DNA from 2 places in the Vibrio sp. 704 genome. Region 2 is predicted to be linked to the other one. Evidence: riboswitches for the same ligand, from Rfam matches in the RefSeq annotation. Region 2 holds a riboswitch; the other holds the start of a gene.
The links. A riboswitch is a leader RNA that binds a small molecule or an ion and turns the genes downstream of it on or off. The one in region 2 is predicted to bind cyclic di-GMP.

Region 1 (3,450 bases), on a different contig from region 2:
TAACTTTCGCATGCGTGCCATGCTGGTTAGCTTTCTTACTCACCACATGAACATGGATTGGCGAGTAGGTGTAACGCATTTAGCGCAACTGTTTCTCGACTTTGAGCCTGGAATTCATTACCCACAATTCCAAATGCAAGCAGGAGTAACCGGGACTAACACAATCCGTATTTATAATCCGATCAAGCAAGCCCAAGAACATGATCCTAACGGTACGTTCATCTACAAGTGGGTACCTGAGTTACAAATGGTTCCTCCCCCTCTTTTATTCGAGCCCTGGACAATGACCCAGATGGAAGCTGTCATGTATCAATTGCAGCCAGATAGCCGTTACCTTGCACCTTTTATCGCACCAGACAAAGCAGCTAAGGCAGCAAGAGAGCGCTTATGGACGTGGCGGAAACGAGCTGATGTGAAACAAGAAGGCAGACGAATTCTTGCGCGACATGTTAGACCCTCAAAAGAAAGTAGGACGCGATGATCATCTTTCAATCACGATGCGTACAAATGCAAACACACTCCAGGGAACCCGTTGTACCCTCAACTAGTAAGGAACACATTATGTTCAAACGTATCTTAGTTATCGCGGCGACACTGATGGCGACATTATCTTTTATGCTTCCCGTCAAGGCTCATGAGCATGGCATGATGAAAGCCGATATTGTCGACGTTGCCGCTGAAAATGGCTCTTTCAATACGCTTGTTGCTGCGGTGAAAGCAGCGGGCCTGGTTGACACTCTCAAAGGGGAAGGCCCATTTACTGTTTTTGCACCAACGGATGACGCTTTTGCAAAACTGCCAGACGGCACAGTCGACATGCTCTTAATGCCGGAAAACAAAGACAAGTTAGTATCTGTTTTGACTTATCACGTCGTCCCAGGGAAAGTGATGGCTGCCGATTTTGTTAAGCTAGACAAAGCGACTACGGTTCAGGGGCAAGATGTGATGATTAAAACCATGGGCGATAAAGTCATGGTTAACGATGCAAATGTCATCGCAACCGATGTGAAAGCTAAAAACGGTGTCATTCACGTGATTGATACTGTCATTATGCCGAAATAACACCATCCAGAGGGCGGTACACTCCGCCCTTTAGACAGAACTTCTTCCACCCTTAGCACGATTCCTCTCCATTTATCCCCAACAAACCTCCATTCATTCTCCATGATTATTAATAAGATAAAAACAAAATTAAAATCAATATCTTGCAATACGATACTGCATAATATTGACGAGGTTAAGATATCGTTATCTTTCAATTTGAGAACAGGATTCCATGTCAGTGACGTTTACTTTTCCACATGTAAATTCTTAAGCTAAATTTTGGCTGCTCAATCACATTTCGGCAAACCATTCGAAAGGGTGGGACGCAAAGCTTCCGGTCTGTCAGCATTTAAAAATCTAAAAGAATGCTCATGATAGCGGGGTTACCATGACTCAGTGTTACAGAAGTCCAATTTCTGTAGCGTTGCTTTATGCTCAGCATGCGCCGGGGTGTGACATTAGTTTGTCAGCCATAACAGAGGACATGTGATGAAATCATTTCCAACCAAATCCGTACTCGCGTTAGCACTTGCAAGCATTAGCTCAGGTGCTGCGGCTCACGGTTATGTATCAGAAACCAATGGTGGTGTCGCTGCAAGTCGCTCGGCACTATGTAAGTATCCATCGCCAGATACTAACGAAAAAAATAATAACTGCGGTGCGATTCAATATGAACCGCAAAGCGTTGAAGGCCCTGATGGCTTTCCCGAAACAGGGCCTCGCGATGGTAAAATAGCGAGTGCCGAAACCGCTTTAGCAGCTGCCCTTGATGAGCAAACTGCCGACCGTTGGGTAAAACGCCCTATTCAAGCAGGTACACAAACTTTTGAATGGACATTTACCGCTAACCACGTGACGCGCGACTGGAAATATTACATCACCAAGCCTGATTGGAACCCAAACGCTTCACTATCACGAGACTCTTTTGATCTAACTCCTTTCTGTGTCGTCGACGGCAATATGGTTCAACCCCCGAAACAGGTAAGCCATCAATGTAATGTGCCTACTCGCGAGGGATACCATGTCATCCTGGCAGTATGGGATGTTGGCGACACTGCAGCCTCATTTTATAACGTGATCGATGTGAAATTTGATGGTGACAGTCCCGTTATTCCAGATTGGAAGCAAGGCGGTCAAATTATTCCTACAATGGATTTAAATATTGGGGATTCGGTTTATACACGCGTATTTGATCAAGCAGGTGAAAACGTGGCGTATAGAACTGAACTAGAAATTACCGATGCAGCAATGGGCCAAGCGAAAAACTGGTCTTACGCACTCGCGACTAAGCTAAACCAAGAACAAGCAAAACTGCAAGCCGGGCAGTATGCAGAGGATAAATTCACTCCTGTTTATGGTACTAATCCGGTGTATCTGCAAGCAAATAGCGGCCTTGAGCGAGTAGAGATCGGCTATAACATTGAAACTCCTGTTCCAGAATACTCACTCACAGTAGATGGCTTAGCAGACGAATATATCATTGAGTCAACACCGACAACGTTGGATCTGACACTAACTGCTGAAGGCGATTTAAATGCAGAACTCACCGTTTACAATCACCATCGCGAGCCACTTGCAAGTTGGGCAAACGAAATGAAAGACGGCTCGGTAGAGGCGATATCGCTCGCTTTAAGTAAATCGGAGCCGGGTCACCATATGCTCGTAACACGTATTAAGGATAAAGATGGCAACTTGGTGGATCAGCAAACACTCGACTTTCACTTAAAAGAAGAGTCAGTTACTCCACCACCATCTGATGAGTACGATTTTGTCTTCCCTGAAGGACTATCTAGCTACACGGCGGGCACAAAAGTGCTTGCCAGCGACGGGGGCATTTATCAATGTAAACCTTTCCCATACTCTGGTTACTGTATGCAGTGGAAAGAAAGCGCAAATCATTACGAGCCTGGAATAGGTTCACACTGGGAGATGGCTTGGGATAAAGTCAACTAAATCACCCTTTGAACGTTAAGTAAAAAGAGCCTCACGATGAGGCTCTTTTATAATCAAACGCAAAAATGACAGCTTTCCCGGTCTAAACCATGAACACCAGATAAACTAGTGAGATGCGCTCGCCCCTCAATCAGCCCCATTTCATACCCTTCTAGTAAAACGGATTGTCGCATTGATAAGCGCTGAACATGAAAATTATCTGGTGGGGCAATCACCCTAACATGTGTTCCTGGTGGAGGGTTACGAATAAACTCTAATGATTGATTATAGTTATCTGCACGTCTTAACATCGCATCCGCCATTTTGGGGTGCTCCGCAAACAGTTTCTTCATCAGCCATGTGGTCTTAACTGGCTTTTTGGCATAATTCAGCGGGTGAGAGAGTACTACGGTTATGTCGCGAGCCCCTCGACGATAAGCCTCACGCACTGGGATAGAATCAGCGACCCCACCA
Region 2 (3,450 bases):
GCGCAAACGATTAAATATGATTTATATGTAAACCGCTGAAATATAGCGGTTTTTGTGTTTTCTTAACAGGTTGATGGCAATTTCTCATCAGATAGAAAAAAGATAAAATTCATCGACCGATGCTGCTACGTACCCTTTTGTCGCACTTGGATCAACCGCTGCCGAGACACTTAGCGCCAATTTTATATTGCTAGGTGTGAAACCATTAGAGCATCAGGTACATCCAATACGACATATTTCAGTAGCTCGATACAGGACACCATTTATGGCCACGATAAAAGACGTTGCTCGCTTAGCCGGCGTTTCCACTACGACAGTTTCGCACGTTATCAATAAAACGCGTTTCGTTGCAGAAGCAACGCAAGAAAAAGTAATGAAAGCCGTTGACGAGCTGAATTACGCGCCAAGTGCCGTTGCACGCAGCCTAAAATGCAACTCAACTCGTACGATTGGCATGTTAGTAACTCAATCAACTAACCTATTTTTCTCAGAAGTGATTGATGGCGTTGAGAGCTACTGTTACCGCCAAGGCTATACTCTGATTTTATGTAACACAGGCGGGATTTACGAAAAACAACGCGATTACATTCGTATGCTGGCTGAAAAGCGCGTTGATGGCATCCTAGTGATGTGTTCTGACTTAACCGAAGAACTAAAAGAGATGCTTGACCGTCATGCGGACATTCCTAAAGTGGTCATGGATTGGGGCCCAGAGAGCTCACAAGCAGACAAGATCATGGATAACTCAGAAGAAGGTGGCTACATTGCAACCAAACATCTGATTGACAATGGTCATACGGATATCGCTTGTCTAAGCGGTCATTTTGAAAAGCTTGCTTGCCAAGAGCGCATTGCAGGTTTCCGTCGCGCAATGAGCGAAGCGAACCTAGCTGTAAATGAAGACTGGATCCTTGAAGGTAACTTTGAATGTGATACGGCCGTATTAGTTGCAGATAAAATTACCGCAATGGACAAGCGCCCGACGGCGGTATTCTGTTTTAACGACACAATGGCTCTCGGCCTAATGAGCCGCTTGCAACAAAACGGGATCAAAATTCCTGAAGATATTTCAGTGATCGGCTACGACAACATCGAGCTTGCAGAATACTTCTCTCCACCGCTAACGACTATCCACCAACCTAAACGTCGTGTTGGTAAAAATGCATTCGAAATTCTACTTGAGCGTATCAAAGATAAAGAACACGAAAAACGAATTTTCGAAATGCAACCTGAGCTTGTAATTCGAAATACTGTGAAAAAAATGAACTAAATTTCACTGTATTTAACCGTGTTAAATAAGCGCTCTACAGGGGCGCTTATTTTTTTGGAAAAATTAAGCATTCTCTAATACTTCACACCACTCTAATAACAATTGACTAACGTTAACTCCCTGTTTTATATAAATGTAATATATATTAAGAACTCCTTTTCAAAGGCCAATTTGCACCTTTCCATATGCAAAATAGAGCATTCAACCTATCATTTTTATTGAACCGAAATCACACTTTTAACGCTAAACCGTGATGTTAATTCAATATAAGAAGTATGCTCATTGTGTCACGCACAGGGCAAACCATTCGAAAGAGTGGGACGCAAAGCCTCCGGCCTGAACCATATTACGATATGGAAGGTAGCGGGGTTACCGATGGCAAGTGTGTAAGCAATGACTTTACTCTGTAATGACATTGTTTTTACGCATGTTTGCTACTCTCTCGGACCTGACTTTTGGTGGCGTAATATTAATTACACCGAGATAACAAAACATGGATAAACCGATACTCAAAGACTCTATGAAGCTATTTGAGGCACTTGGTAATATCAAGTCGCGCTCAATGTTTGGTGGCTTCGGACTATTCGCTGATGAAACAATGTTTGCACTAGTGGTAAACAATCAGCTTCATATCAGAGCAGACCAAAAAACTTCATCTGACTTCGAGAAACAAGGGCTAAAGCCTTACGTTTATAAAAAACGTGGCTTTCCAGTCGTTACAAAGTACTACGCTATTTCCAGCGATTTATGGGAATCAAGCGAACGCTTAATCGAAGTAGCGAATCAATCATTGAAAAAGGCAAAGCTTGAGAAAGAACAGCAAGCAAGTACAAAGCCTAACCGTTTGAAAGATTTGCCTAACTTACGACTGGCTACCGAGCGCATGCTAAAAAAAGCCGGCATCGAATCCGTAGAGAAGCTTGAAGAGGAAGGTGCGCTTAACGCCTATAAAGCGATAAGAGATACGCACTCTGCAACCGTCAACATTGAGTTGCTATGGGCACTAGAAGGTGCTATCAACGGCACTCATTGGAGTGTGGTACCTCAAGCTCGCCGAGATGAGTTGATGAACGGCCTCCAATAAAAGTCGGCCTAAAAACTATCTTGTAAAACCGCAGTCTAATCTGCGGTTTTTTTGTGAAATTTTTTCGGTTTTCCTACTGTCTTATTACATATATCCCAAATTGGAATCAAAATTATGAATAAGAAACTGATATTAGGTCTCATCCTACTAGCGGCTATCGTCTTTTTAGGTATTAACTTTGGCCAGTATTTAACCTTAGAGAATGCAAAAGCCCAACAAGAAGCACTAACTACATACATCGATCAGAATTTTGTATTCTCGGCTGCGATTTACTTTTTTACCTACATTGCAATTACCGCTTTTTCTATCCCAGGAGCGGCAGTAGTCACCTTACTTGGTGCAGCCTTATTTGGTTTTTGGACAAGCTTGCTACTGGTTTCTTTCGCTAGCACTATGGGGGCAACACTGGCCTTCTTGAGCAGCCGATACTTATTGCGTGACTGGGTACAAAACAAATTCGGAAATAAACTCAACGCAATTAATCAAGGTGTCGAAAAAGACGGAGCTTTTTATCTATTTTCCTTGCGTCTAATCCCTGTATTCCCTTTCTTTCTAATCAACTTACTGATGGGCTTAACACCGATGTCTGTAGGTCGATTTTATCTCACTAGCCAAATAGGTATGCTGCCAGGCACAGCCGTATATCTGAATGCAGGTACTCAATTAGCAACAATTGAAAGCCTATCGGGCATTGTTTCACCCGCAGTATTAGCGTCTTTTGCGCTATTGGGACTATTTCCAATCATCACTAAATGGGTTATGAATAAAGTAAGGCCGACACCAAGTCAGCAAAACTCGTAATTGGTGAAGTGGGTATTTTGATGAAAATATTTATCGCTAAAAACCCAGCAGAAGCACACATTGTATGTGAGCTGCTTAAAGTGGAACAAATTTACTGTGAAGTTCGCGGAGAAGGTATTTTCGGCTTAAAAGGAGAACTGCCGTTTGGTGATGATACCGATCCTTATGTGTGGCTTTTTGACACGGCACAAAAGATGAAAGCTGAAGAAATAGTAAAAGCATATCGAAAACAATCCGATAGGCATGAGTATCAAGATTGGCAATGCCCAAAATGTCATGAAATAAACGAAGGGCA

Region 1: it holds a riboswitch for cyclic di-GMP, as region 2 does, so the genes downstream of both, gbpA (N-acetylglucosamine-binding protein GbpA) here and R7R24_RS06465 (TfoX/Sxy family DNA transformation protein) in region 2, are expected to answer to the same signal.

What each region holds. Positions count from the first base shown of each region.
Region 1 covers NZ_JAWOUH010000002.1:173,306-176,755, forward strand. The annotation lists gene R7R24_RS04725 (cryptochrome/deoxyribodipyrimidine photo-lyase family protein) at 1-481, shown strand, start outside; gene R7R24_RS04730 (fasciclin domain-containing protein) at 562-1,062, shown strand; cyclic di-GMP riboswitch class I at 1,335-1,435, shown strand; gene gbpA (N-acetylglucosamine-binding protein GbpA) at 1,534-2,997, shown strand; gene R7R24_RS04740 (patatin family protein) at 3,051-3,450, opposite strand, start outside.
Region 2 covers NZ_JAWOUH010000003.1:93,919-97,368, reverse strand. The annotation lists gene purR (HTH-type transcriptional repressor PurR) at 266-1,270, shown strand; cyclic di-GMP riboswitch class I at 1,558-1,647, shown strand; gene R7R24_RS06465 (TfoX/Sxy family DNA transformation protein) at 1,764-2,354, shown strand; gene R7R24_RS06460 (TVP38/TMEM64 family protein) at 2,469-3,155, shown strand; gene R7R24_RS06455 (DUF2007 domain-containing protein) at 3,176-3,450, shown strand, end outside.